Regions from separate parts of the Thioalkalivibrio sp. ALMg13-2 genome, predicted to be linked through region 2. Evidence: predicted binding sites of a transcription regulator. Region 2 holds the regulator's gene; the other holds the start of a gene.
What was found. Region 2 encodes LexA, which represses DNA repair genes until DNA is damaged. Its sites were predicted from a motif close to TACTGTNNATATNNACAGTA; they were not measured.

Region 1: F618_RS0108655 (error-prone DNA polymerase) is a predicted target of LexA. The motif match lies at 1,645-1,664, and genes of this name have one in related genera.

Annotation. Positions count from the first base shown of each region.
Region 1 is NZ_KB906110.1:24,509-31,037, forward strand. Features, by position in the region: gene F618_RS0108645 (cyclin-dependent kinase inhibitor 3 family protein) at 1-181, opposite strand, end outside; gene F618_RS0108650 (phosphatidylserine/phosphatidylglycerophosphate/cardiolipin synthase family protein) at 215-1,483, opposite strand; gene F618_RS0108655 (error-prone DNA polymerase) at 1,666-4,824, shown strand; gene F618_RS0108660 (glycosyltransferase family 10 domain-containing protein) at 4,842-5,891, opposite strand; gene F618_RS0108665 (GDP-L-fucose synthase) at 5,888-6,529, opposite strand, start outside.
Region 2 is NZ_KB906119.1:20,848-27,376, reverse strand. Features, by position in the region: gene F618_RS0111755 (2-isopropylmalate synthase) at 1-450, opposite strand, end outside; gene F618_RS0111750 (Lrp/AsnC family transcriptional regulator) at 630-1,121, shown strand; gene lexA (transcriptional repressor LexA) at 1,476-2,093, shown strand; gene imuA (translesion DNA synthesis-associated protein ImuA) at 2,411-3,043, shown strand; gene F618_RS0111735 (DNA polymerase Y family protein) at 3,204-4,637, shown strand; gene rnk (nucleoside diphosphate kinase regulator) at 4,651-5,061, opposite strand; gene F618_RS0111725 (rhodanese-like domain-containing protein) at 5,526-5,873, opposite strand; gene F618_RS0111720 (thioredoxin family protein) at 5,923-6,529, opposite strand, start outside.

The sequences.
Region 1 (6,529 bases), on a different contig from region 2:
CGACCGCAGTTGCGCCCCAGCCAGACAGGGCCACCAGATCCGCCTGTACATCCCGCGCCTCGCAGACCTCGCGATCCCGACGCTTGCCAGGGCAACGGGTCATACCGATCGCGCCACCCTCCAGCAGGTGGATCGTGCCGATTTCAAGCGTGTCTGCCGAATGGATGGTCGTCAGTGTCACGGTGCTTTCCTGCGGAAATATGGTGGTAATGAATCAAAGGTAGGGACCAATCAGGTGCGTGATCCACCCCGCCAGGCGGCGCCGCAGCGGCCGGTTCTCCCAGTCCTCGATGGTCAGGCGCTCGGCATCGGCCTTGTCCACCTCGATCAGTTCGCGGATCTCGCGGGCGAAGCCTTCGTCCCAGATGTTCAGGTTGGCCTCGTCGTTCAGACGAAACGACCGGTTGTGCAGATTCGCGGAGCCGATACTGGCCCAGCGGTCGTCGATCGCCATCAGCTTGGAGTGGTACATGCGCGGATGATACTCGTACAGTTCCACCCCGGATTCGAGCATCGGCCGCCAGCGATTAACCGATGCATGACGGAAGAAACCGAAGTTCATGCTGTCGCCCGGGACGAGCACGCGAATACGGACGCCCCGGTCGGCCGCCTCCTCCAGTACCTCCAGGAACCGCGGATCGGGATAGAAATAGGCCGTACCGATCGTGATGTGCTCTTCCGCCGCGGCGATGGCATGCAGAAACATCAGGCGCACCCGGTGACGCCCCTCGCGCGGGGCACTGTTAACCATCTGGGCGTCGCGATCCCCCATTTCGGACAGCTCGGGGAAATACGCCTCGCCGGTGGGCATCCGCCCCGTGGCGTCCAGCCAGGTCTCCAGGAACACCGCCTGCAGATTGCCGACCACCGGGCCCTGGATGCGGAAGTGATTGTCGCGATAGCCATCGCGGTCGTCACCGTCAACCCAGGGATCGGCCACGTTGGCTCCCCCGATGAAACCGGTATGACCGTCCACCACCAATAGCTTGCGGTGCGTGCGGTGATTGAAGCGCGACAACTGGTACCAGGACGGCTCGCGCCAGCGCACCAGCTCCACCCCGGCCTCTTCCATGCGCTCGAACATCTCCGGGTCAGCATCGCGCGAACCAAGGAAATCCAGCATGGCATGCACCCGAACCCCGCGTTCCGCCGCACGCGCCAGGACCTCGGAGAAAATCGCCGCCTGCTCGCCCCAGTACTCGTACACCTCGAAGGTGACCGAATGCTCGGCGTTTTCGATCGCCTCGATCTTGGCCGCGTAGATGGCCTCGCCGTCCTGTAACAGGTCAATGCGGTTGCCGCTCATGATCGGCTGCTGCAGGAGCAGGCCCATGTCCCGCCGGAACTGCTCCGACGAAGTCCCGTACTCCAGCGCCAGCGGCTCTTTCAGCCGGTCCGGTTTCGGCAACGCATTGAACAGCACCACATTCCCCAGCGCAAAGATCAGGGCAATCAGCACCACCGGGAGCAGGACGTAGCGCATGGGGTCTCCAGGCACGCAGCGAATACATGAGGATTTTGGCTCAGTGTACACAGCCGGTTACAAAAACCGGCGAAGGTTCGTCAGGTGGCCTGTTATCCCGGCACCGCGTTGAAGCGTAATGGGTTGGTGATCCCCCCGGTCATTGTGGGACGGATTCCATATACTGTATATATAGACAGTATATGGAATCCGCAGCCCATCCCCCCACCCGCAAGCATGCCGGCGCCCCCCCGGCCTATGCCGAACTGACGACGCTCAGCAACTTCTCGTTCCTGCGCGGGGCTTCGCACCCGGAGGAACTGGTCGAGCAGGCGCAGGCACTGGGCTATCGCGCGCTGGCGCTGACCGATATCGCCTCGCTGGCGGGTGTAGTACGAGCACACTCGGCAGCAAAGGAATGTGGGTTACACCTGATCCTGGGGGCGACCTTCCGGCTGGCCGATGGCCCCACCCTGACGCTTCTGGTGCGCAATCCCACGGGATACGCCGCCCTGTGTCGATTGATCACTCGGGCCCGCGGCGCGGCGGACAAGGGACACTACCACCTGACGCGCGCCGACCTGGATACCCTGCCCGCCGAGAGCCGCACCGGCTGGCACAGCCTGCTGCGGGTCGAGGCCGACAGCCCAGGGGCATCGCTCGCCGAAGCGGCCCACTGGCTGTCCGGATGGGCCGCCCCAGGTCAGGGCCACCTGGCCGTGAGCCAGTTGCGTACCCCCGAAGATGCCACCCTGACGGCCCGCGCCCGGGCGCTGGGAACCGCCACTGGACTCCCGCTCGTCGCCTGCGGCGACGTGCACATGCACCGGCGCGGCCGGCGCGCCCTGCAGGACGTGCTTACTGCCCTGCGCCTGCGTTCGACGGTCGCGGAGGTGGCGCATGAACGCTTCCCCAATGGGGAACGCTGCCTGCGCCCACGGGCCGAGCTGGCCGCGCTGTATCCCACCGCCTGGCTTGAGGCCAGTGTAGCCATCGCGCGGGACTGCGACTTCTCGCTGGACGCGGTCACCTACCGCTACCCCACCGACCCGTTGCCGACGACCTTGACCCCGTCCGCCTACCTGCGCGAGGAGACCCTCAAGGGCGCGCTCAAACGCTGGCCCGACGGCATCCCGCCGAACGTGCAGGAACAGATCGAACGTGAACTGGGCATCATCCGCGAGCTGGGCTACGAGCCGTACTTCCTGACCGTCTACGACATCGTGTGCTTTGCCCGCAGCCGCGGGATCCTGTGCCAGGGGCGCGGCTCGGCCGCGAACTCGGCGGTTTGTTACGCACTCGGCATCACCGCGGTCGATCCCTCGCGCTCCAGCATGCTGTTCGAGCGCTTCATCTCCGCCGAGCGCGGCGAGCCGCCGGACATCGACGTCGACTTCGAGCACGAACGCCGCGAGGAGGTGATCCAGTACATCTACCGGCGCTACGGCCGCGAGCGCGCCGCGCTGGCCTGCACGGTAATCCGCTACCGTCGCCGCAGCGCCCTGCGCGACGTCGGCCGCGCGCTGGGCATCTCGCGCGCGCGGCTGGATGCGCTGACCGCCAACCTCGCCTGGTGGGACGACGGCATCCCCGCCGAGCGCCTGCGCGAGGTCGGGCTGGACCCGGACGGCGCCCTGGCCCGCCAGTGGCAGACCCTGACCGCCGAGCTGCTCGGCTTCCCGCGCCACCTGTCGCAGCACACCGGCGGCTTCGTGATCGCCGACGGCCGGCTGGACGAGCTGGTCCCCATCGAGAACGCGGCCATGCCGGAACGCTCGGTGATCCAGTGGGACAAGGACGACCTGGACGCGGTGGGCCTGCTGAAGATCGACGTGCTGGCGCTGGGGATGCTTTCCTGCGTGCGCCGCGCGCTGGAGCTGATGGCGCATCACCGGGGCCGCGACTGGGGCCTGGCCGACATCCCCGCCGAGGATCCGGCCGTCTATCGCATGCTGCAGAAGGCCGACACCCTGGGCGTGTTCCAGATCGAGTCGCGTGCGCAGATGAGCATGCTGCCGCGCCTGAAGCCCGCGAACTTCTACGACCTGGTGATCGAGATCGCCATCGTGCGCCCCGGCCCGATCCAGGGCGAGATGGTGCACCCCTATCTCAAGCGCCGCGCCCACCCGGAGCGGGTGCGCTATCCGAACGCAGAGGTAAAACGCGTGCTCGGACGCACGCTGGGCGTGCCGATCTTCCAGGAGCAGGTAATCGAGCTGGCGATGGTCGCGGCCGGTTTCTCCGCCGGCGAGGCGGACGGGCTGCGCCGCGCGATCGGCGCCTGGCGCCGCACCGGCCAGCTCGCGCGTTACCGCGAACGCCTGATGGACGGCATGCGCGAACGCGGCTATCCGGAGAAATTCGCCGAGCAGCTGTACAAGCAGATCCTCGGTTTTGGCGAATACGGCTTCCCCGAGTCGCACTCGGCGAGCTTTGCGCTGATCACCTATGTCTCGTCCTGGCTAAAGTGCCACGAGCCCGCGACCTTCGCCTGCGCCCTGCTGAACAGCCAGCCGATGGGCTTCTACGCCCCGGCGCAGATCGTCGCCGACGCCCGCCGCCACGGCGTGGAGGTCCGCCCGGTGGACGTGCGCCACAGCGACTGGGAGTGCACGGTGGAACCGCTGGCCGGGAGCGACGCGCTGGCCCTGCGCCTGGGCCTGAACCGCGTCGGCGGGCTGGCGCGCGACGTCGCCGAGCGCGTGGTGGCCGCCCGCGTTGAACGGGCCTTCGCGGACGTCCCGGACCTGGTGGCCCGCGCCGCCCTCACCCGCGCCCAGGCCAATCGCCTGGCCCGCGCCGACGCGCTCAAGGGCCTGGCCGGCAACCGCCACCAGGCGCGCTGGGCGACCGAGGCGGTGGAAGAACCCCTGCCACTGTTCGCCGAAGGACCGGGCGAGACCGTGCGCGAGGCCGACGTGACCCCGTTGCTGCCCCGCCCGGATGCGGTGGACGACCTGGTGCAGGACTACGCCACCCAGGGCCTGAGCCTGGGCCCGCACCCGCTGGCGCTGATGCGCCCGTTCCTGGAACAGCACCGCCTGGCCACCGCCGCCCGGCTACTCGAACAACCCGGCTACAGCGGGGCCCGCTACGCCGGACTGGTGATCACCCGCCAGCGCCCCGGCTCGGCCAACGGCACGGTATTCCTGACCCTGGAAGACGAGACCGGTACGTTGAACCTGATCGTCTGGCCGGATCGGGTGGAACGCTTTCGCGCCGAGGTCCTGCACGGCCGCCTGCTGGAGGCCCACGGCGAGTGGCAGCACAGCGACGGCGTTGGCCACCTGATCGTGCAGCGCCTGATCGACCGCAGCACCTGGCTCGGCGAACTCGCCACCCACTCCCGCGACTTCGGCTGAACCGCAAAGCGGCCAGTTCAGGTACGTCCGGCGAGGTGGCCGATGCGCTGGCTGACCTTCTCCCAGGCGCCCTCCAGAGCGGCCAGCGGATCGCGGCGCCGCAGGGCGCGACGAGAATGGATCCACTGCCCCGTGGGCCCAGCCGGCTCGGTGTCGTGTGCGGCCTCGATAATCCGCGAGACCACGGCGAACTGGTTGTACTCCTCCAGCACCCGGCGCCGGGCCTCGAGGATGTGTGGCAGACGCTGTTCGTATTCGTTGTCGCGGATGGCGCGGCGAATGCGTTCCGCCGTTCCTTCCACGTCTTCGATATCAATCGCGATGAAGCTTTCCGGCGGAAAATAGTCCGCCGCATTGGGCGCACCGTAGTAAAACGGGAGCGTCGCGCCGAGAAAGGCGTCCGCCAGCTTCTCGGTCCAGTGGTGCGCGCCCACGTAATTCTCCACCGCCAGATGGTACCGGTACGCGTCCAGGCACTCGGCCTTGTCATCCAGCGGCTGCACCCCCTTGCCGAAGATCTCCAGTTCCGGCAGCTCGGCCTTCAGCGCCCAGGTGAAGTCATAGCGCCGCCGGTGCAGGGTGTGGCGCTGGCGTTTCGCCGAACACATGGTGGCGATCTCGCGGGTCTTCTCCAGCGGCGGCTTCGCGTGCATCTCGTTGTACGCCCGCTCGCCCTGACTGCCGAAACCGTAGTACCAGAGCATCCCCTGCTGGGAATGGATGCGCCGCCGGTGCTTGAGGGCCCATTCCGGGTGCGAGGTCAGCACGCGCCCGAACTGCCGGGTAAAACGCCGGCCGTAGGACTTGATGGACGGCGGCTCCATGGTTACCAGGAGCGTGCGCTCGGCCCCACAGGTCAGCTGTTCGCTGTAGTGCCGGTTGCGCCCGGTGTTGGAAGGGAATTCGTCGTAGACCACCAGCCAGTCGTAGTCCGTTACCGCGGGGTCGAAAACGAACTCGCAGCGACCCCAGCGCGCCTCGCCGTCCGGCAACTGGTGGCGCCAGATACCCTCGCGCATGGTCGAGAGAAACTTGACCCGAATCGGACGCGAGGCGGGCTCGGTCACGGCCGATCCCCGCCGCGTTCCAGGAACTCGGCATAGGCCCCGGAGAGCCCCTCTTCAAGTTCGATTCGGGCCTTCCATCCCAGCGCCGCGAGTCGCGAGACATCCAGCAGCTTGCGCGGCGTCCCGTCCGGGCGCGAGGTGTCAAAACGCAGTTCGCCGGCAAAGCCGACCACCCGCGCCACCAGCCGCGCCAGGTCGGCGATCGCAAGATCCTCGCCGGTGCCGACGTTGATATGGCTCAACATCGGTTGCGTGTGTTCTGCGTAGGTCACGTGATCGAGGTTCATCACGTGTACACAGGCCGCCGCCATGTCATCCACGTGGAGGAACTCCCGGCGCGGGGTGCCACTCCCCCAAACGGTCACATGCCCGGCTCCGGCCCGCTTCGCCTCGTGAAAGCGCCGAATCAGCCCGGGAATCACGTGGCTGTTCTCCGGGTGATAGTTGTCACCCGGGCCGTAGAGGTTGGTCGGCATCACCGAGCGGTAATCCGTTCCGTACTGCCGGTTGTAGCTCTCGCACAGCTTGATGCCGGCGATCTTGGCAATCGCGTAGGGCTCGTTGGTCGGCTCCAGCGGCCCGGTCAGCAGGGCCTCCTCGGGGATCGGCTGCGGCGCCTCGCGCGGATAGATGCAGCT
Region 2 (6,529 bases):
GGCAATGCCGCGCACGCCGTCGCGATCCATGCGGAAGACCTGCTCGCGCTGCGCCGGGTTGGTGGAGTTGTACACGTGCACCACCGCGCGCGGGGCGCCCTCCAGCGCCGCGAAGGTCTTCTGGATCAGGTCCTCGCGCGCCTGGGTCAGCACCTGGATGTACACGCCCTCGGGGATCCGGTCTTCATCGATCAGGCGGCGGGTAAAGTCGTAGTCGATCTGCGAGGCGGACGGGAAGCCGATCTCGATCTCGGTCAGACCGATTTCCACCAGCACCTCGAAGAAGCGCATCTTCTGCTCCACGCTCATCGGGTGCACCAGCGCCTGGTTGCCGTCGCGCAGGTCCACCGCGCAGAAACGAGGGGCGGCCGTGGTGCGCTGCGCCGGCCAGCGCCGATCGGACTTGTCGATCGGCGGGAACGGGGCGTACTTGGTGTGATCGAAGGCCATCGTGTTCATCTCCTGTAAGGGGCGCGGCCTCGCCGTGTGGTCGGGTGCCACGCTCCGGATTTCTATCTGTGCATTATCCTAACGCATTGTCCCCGGCATAACCTTGCGTTTTTCCCTAAGAACGCAATAGTTGCGCACTATCCTTGCGCAATAAAGCCACTGTAGAGCAATATTCAACCATGGAATCCGAACCACACCGACTCGACCGCTATGACCGCCGCATCCTCGAGATCCTGCAGGAGGATGCGAGCCTGTCCAATCAGGCCCTGGCCGATCGCGTGGGGCTCAGCCCCTCCCCCTGTCTGCGTCGGGTACGTGCGCTGGAACAGGCCGGCGTCCTGTTGAGCCGCGTAGCCCTGCTGGATCGGCGCAGCCTGGGGCTGGAGCTGACCGCCCTGATCCATATCGGCATGGACCGCCACACCCCGGAGCGCTTCGCCCACTTCGAGGAGACCGTGGCGAGCTACGCCGAGGTCCAGCACTGCTACCTGATCACCGGCCAGTCGGCGGACTACATGCTGCAGGTGGTCGTCCCCGACATGGATGCCTACCAGGAATTCCTGCTGCGCCGCATCACCCGACTGGAGGGCGTGGACAGCGTCCATTCCAGCTTCGTGCTGCGCCGCGTGGTCGACCGCACCGCCCTGCCACTGGACTACACCCCCACCTGAATACCACATCAAGACCCAGGGCGGATTGACCACGAAGGCACGAAGAAAGGCAAGGGCCGGCAGGATGTGATGAGCGAAGCGAAGCGCATCGTGTAGCCATCCCAAGGGTGGCGAGGTTCCCGGATCGATGCGTTTCGCTTCGCTCAACAGCATCCTACGCCCGGGCCGCAACACCTCCCTGGGTTTTCTCCGTAATCCTCTGTGGCGCAACCGCCCTTGACCTTCTTCGTGCGCTTCGTGGTGGAACAAACCGGCCGTCAGGAGCAAACACGCACTCCGGATGGATGCGCCGCTCTTGTCCTCGCGCCAGCGACCCCTGTACTGTATATATAGACAGCAACCGGAGGGTGCCCCGTGTCGCTCACTGCACGCCAGCAAGCCATCTTCGACTACATCGCCGAGACCATCGCCACCCAGGGCACGGCACCGACCCGCAGCGAGATCGCCCGGGCCTTCGGCTTCCGCTCGCCCTACGCGGCCGAGTGCCATCTGAAGGCCCTGGAGAAGAAAGGCACGATCGAACTGCTGGGCGGCACCTCCCGCGGCATACGCCTGCCGGGCGCCGCCCGTGGCGCACCGGCCGAACTCCCTCTGGTCGGGCGCGTCGCCGCCGGCTCGCCGATCCTTGCCACCGAGCATATCGAGCGCCACTATCGGGTCGACGACGCCCTGTTCCGCGGCCGCCCGGACTATCTCCTGCGCGTACACGGCGAGAGCATGCGCGACGCCGGCATCCTCGACGGCGACCTGCTGGCCGTGCGCCAGACCCCGGAGGCCCGGCCCGGCCAGATCGTGGTCGCCCGCATCGAGGACGAGGTCACCGTCAAGCGCTTCGCGCAGGACGGCCCGAAGGTGCGCCTGCTCCCGGAGAACCCCGACTTCGCCCCCATCGAGATCGACCTCGAGCGCCAGGAACTGGCCATCGAGGGGATCGGCGTGGGCGTGCTGCGCGATCTCGACCCGCAGGCCTAGGGAAACACTGACTCATGTACACACTCGCGTTGGCACCCCAGGTTTTCCGAGACAAGGCGCGTCGTGCAACAGGTAGTGGTTCTACCTGCCCGTTTTTGATGGATTCGGGGCGCAACGCAGGATCGGCGAACCTGGGGCGCCAACCCCACAAACGATTGAAGGCAGGGGCTCGGCCGCCCATTGTTGATGAAAACGGGCGCGGGAACGGCGTTGCGGCTCCCTTGTGCAGAATGACTGCACGGCAGTCACCGCGCCTTGTTCGCACGCAAAAGCGACTCGAGCGCGAGCGTGTACATGAATCAGTGTTTCCCTAAGCCATGAGCGCGCTGGATACCCTGCTCGACCACCCGGCGCTCTGGCGCGGGCGCAGTGCTGCCCCGGCCACGGATGCCCCGGTCTGGCCCAGTGGCCATACGGAACTGGACCGGGCCCTGGGCGGCGGCTGGCCGCGCGGCCAGCTGATCGAACTGCTGGGGGCCCCGTTCGGCTGTGGCGAGACCCGGCTGCTGGTCCCCATGCTCGCCGCCTGCGGCCGCGACGGCTACTGGATCGCGCTGATCGCACCGCCGGCCACGCCCTGGCTACCCGGCTGGCAGACCCTCGGCATCCCGCCGGAGCGAGTCCTGTTGATCCATACCGAGCATGATCGCGACACCCTGTGGGCCGGCGAGCAGTGCCTGCGCGACCCGGCGTTCGGCGTCCTGCTCGCCTGGCTGCGCGGCCCCGTGGAGACGGCCCTGCTGCGCCGGTTGCGTCTGGCTGCCAGCGAGAGCCGGGCCTGCGCGATCCTGTACCGGCCACCAAACGCCGCGGCACAGCCTTCGCCGGCCCACCAGCGCCTGCGCTGGCAGCCCGCGGCCTCCGGCCTGGAACTGCACTGCCTGAAGGGGGCCAGCCACTGGGCCCGCTCCGGCCACCCCCTGCAGGTTCCCGAACCACCGGAGGCCTGAGATGGGCCAGCCTGCCCGTCCCTCGCGTGCGGCCACACACCCGGAGCCGGTCCGACAACAACTGAGCCTGCTTCCGGCCGCAGCCCTGCCCGCCACCGCACTCCGACCACCGAAGACGCATACCGCCACCCGCGACGCCCGGCCGCGGCAGGAACACTGGATGGCAATCGACCTGCCGCACCTTGCGCTGGACGCGCTGGCCCGGACGGAGCCGGACCCCGGGCGGCTTCAGCGCCCCCTGCTGGTGGTGGAATCCGACCCTGCCCCCCGGGTGCACGCCGCCAACCGCGCCGCCCGCCAGGCGGGTGCCCGCCCCGGCATGGCGCTGGGGGATGCCCTGGCGGTGCTGGATACCCCGGAACTGGTCGAGCATGCCCCGGACACCCTGCAGGCCCAACTGGAGATGCTGGCCGGCGTACTGCTGCGGTTCTCCGATCACGTGCACCCGGAGCCGGAGGCACAGCGCATCCTGGTGGAGGTCGGGCGCAGCCGCCGCCTGTTCGGCGGCCTCGAGACCCTGCGCGACCAGGCGCGGGACACCCTGACCGAACTGGGCTTCCATCCCCGTATTGGCCTGGCCCGCAGCCCCGCCGCCGCGCGCCTGCTGGCCCGCCTGCGCAACCCCGCGATCGCAGAAGACCCCGAGGCCCTGCGCCGCATCCTGTCCCCGGTTCCGCTGGAGGCCCTGCCACTGGCCGCCGCGACCCGCGAGGGCCTGCGCGCCGTGGGCCTGCGCCAGTTGGGCGATCTGCTGCGCCTGTCGCGCCCCGAACTGGCCCGACGCCACGGACCGGAGTTGCTGGACCTGCTGGACCGACTGCTGGCGCGGCGCGCGGAGACCCTGCCCCGCTTTGCGCCACCCCCGGTGCTGGATCTGTCCCTGCGCCTGGAGCACGAGATCCACGCCACGGCGACCCTGGCCTTCCCGCTCAAGCGGCTGCTGCGCCAGGCCGAGGCGCAGTTGCGCGGCCTGAACCGCAGCCTGCAGGGGATGACACTGGAACTGGCCCACCGCGAGGCGTGTACCCGCATCTCACTGGAGCGCGGGCAGCCGGGCATTCGCACCGACGAGTGGCTGCCCCTGTGGCAGACCCGACTGGATCGCGAGACCCTGCCGGCGGCGGTGATCGGCCTGCGCCTGCAGGCACCCCGCTTGCTGGACCCATCGGCCCGGGGCGACAGTCTGCTCGCCGCAGACCCGGCGAGCAGACCACCGGCCGATCAGCTACCCGCCGTGCTGGCTCGCCTGCGCGCCCGGCTGGGCGAGCAGGCCGTCGCCCGTCTGATCAACCGCCGCACACCGAGACCGGAGGATGCCCAGCGGCCGCGACACGATCTCGCCACCACTCCGGCCCCCACCGCTCCAACCCCGGGCCAACGGGCCTGCGGAACTGCCCTCTGGCTACAGGGCCCCGAGCCCGCCGCGCCCCCCGACCAGCCCCAATGGCTGGGACGACTGGAAGACGGCTGGTGGGATCACGGCCAGGACGCGCGCCGCGACTATGCTTGCAGCCGCGACCGTCAGGGCCGCCGGCTCTGGCTGTACCGCTGCCTGCGCAGCGGCCAGTGGTATCGCCAGGGTTACTGGGGCTGAGGGGGACCCCGCGTCAGCGGTGGTATTCGCCCGCGCGCTCCGGCTGGTACTCGACCTCCTCGATGCGCACGTGCATCTGCCCCCCGCCCGGGCGCGGCCACTCGATCTCGTCGCCCTCGGACAGGCCCAGCAGCGCACTGCCCACCGGCGCCAGGATCGACAGCGTGCCGCCACTCTCGTCCACATCGCGCGGGTACACCAGTGTCATCGAGAACTCGTCGCCGGACTCGATCACCCGGAACCGGACCTTCGAGTTCATCGTCACCACCGAACCCGGAACCTCGTGCGAATCCACGACATCCGCGCGATCCAGTTCGGACTCGAGATCGGCCTTGCCGGGGAAACTTCCATCCGGAAGGGACTCCAGCAGCTTGTCCAGGCGCTCCATGTCCGTGGTGGAGACAATGATCTTCGGCTTGTTCACTTTCTTACTCCAGAATGCAGAACGCGCCTCCGGGGAGACGCGCCAGGCAAATAATATTCAGGGAATTTCCGGAAACCGGGAAACTTACTCGGGAGACTAGCCAAGACCCGGCAAAAAAGCCATAGCGTCCATCACAGTGCTCGTAAGCGGGAGCCGCACACAGGGAGACGCTGATTAATTCGCACGTCCGCGCTCGATCGATTTTGCTCGCTGACAAGGCGCGGTGAGCGAAGTGTAGCCGAGCTACATAAGCAAGCCGCAACGCGGTCAGCGGGCCCATTTTCGTCAACAACGGGCGGCCGAGCCCTCAAGGGGTTGGCGCCCCATTTTCCCCGATCCTGCGTTGCGGCGTTTGACCGTAGAGTGACTACGGCGCTGCGCACCGCGCCTTGTCTCGGAAAAAATGGGGCACCAACGCGGACGTGCGAATTAATCAGCGTCTCCCTAGCCTTTGCCTTGCGCCCTCACCGAGGCCAGGTCTCCCGCCACGCCGCGTAGCCCCCGCGCAGCACATGCGCATTGATACCCATCGTGCGCAGGCTGTCGGCCACGAGCTGGGACCGGCCGCGACCGCCACAGAACACCACGACGGGCTGGTCCGCATCCGCCATATGAGACTCGATACCGGCCTCTAGCTTGGGCCGCGGGATGTTGATCGCGCCCTCGATCGTCCCCTCGGCCGCCTCCTCGGGCTGGCGCACATCCACCAGCAGAAACGGTTTCTCTTCCTCGAGCCAGCGCGCCACCTCCCCTGGTTCCAGATGCGGCAGGCTTTGTTCCAGCTCGCGGATACGCTTCTCGAAAAGACTCACAGGAGGACTCCGTTGGCTGCGTGAACCGCAAGTTTAGCGCGCGCCCGGGTCACAACGACGGACGTACCAGCAGTGGGACCACCCGAAGGGTGAACAGGACCAGCCCGACCAGCGCCGCCACCGCACCCACCGCCGTTAACATCGCAACGCCCAGGATCCAGCCGAGCCCCATGCCCAGCACGGCCAGATGCACCAGGACCTGCGGCGTCCAGGCCCACAGCCAGCCACTGGCGATCGGGTGGCCGGTAAAGCGCGGCAGCATGTGCTCGCCAAGCCCCATGATCAGCAACAGAAGAAAACCCAGGGTAAAGCCGTGCAGCGCGGCCGGACGCGCCGCACCCTCGAGGAAGAACCCGCCCAGTGGCAACGCGGCACCCGCGATCAGCAGCCAGATCATCGCGCCCAGCACCGAGGCCCGGCTGGAGGCCGACAACCCCAGCCCGACATGGCGCGCGGCCTTCTGTGTGCGTTCCGGGGCCTCCGCCACCAGTGCGGTCGCGGCGGTGCGATCCAGCAGCCCAATGTGCTTGAGCTCGCCATCCACCACCACGGCCGGGATCGACCGGATGCGCAGCCGGGTCGCCAGTTCGCGCCCTTCGGGCTGGCCCATATCGACCACCGCGAAGTCGATCTGTTTGTTTTCCGCCACCTCGCGC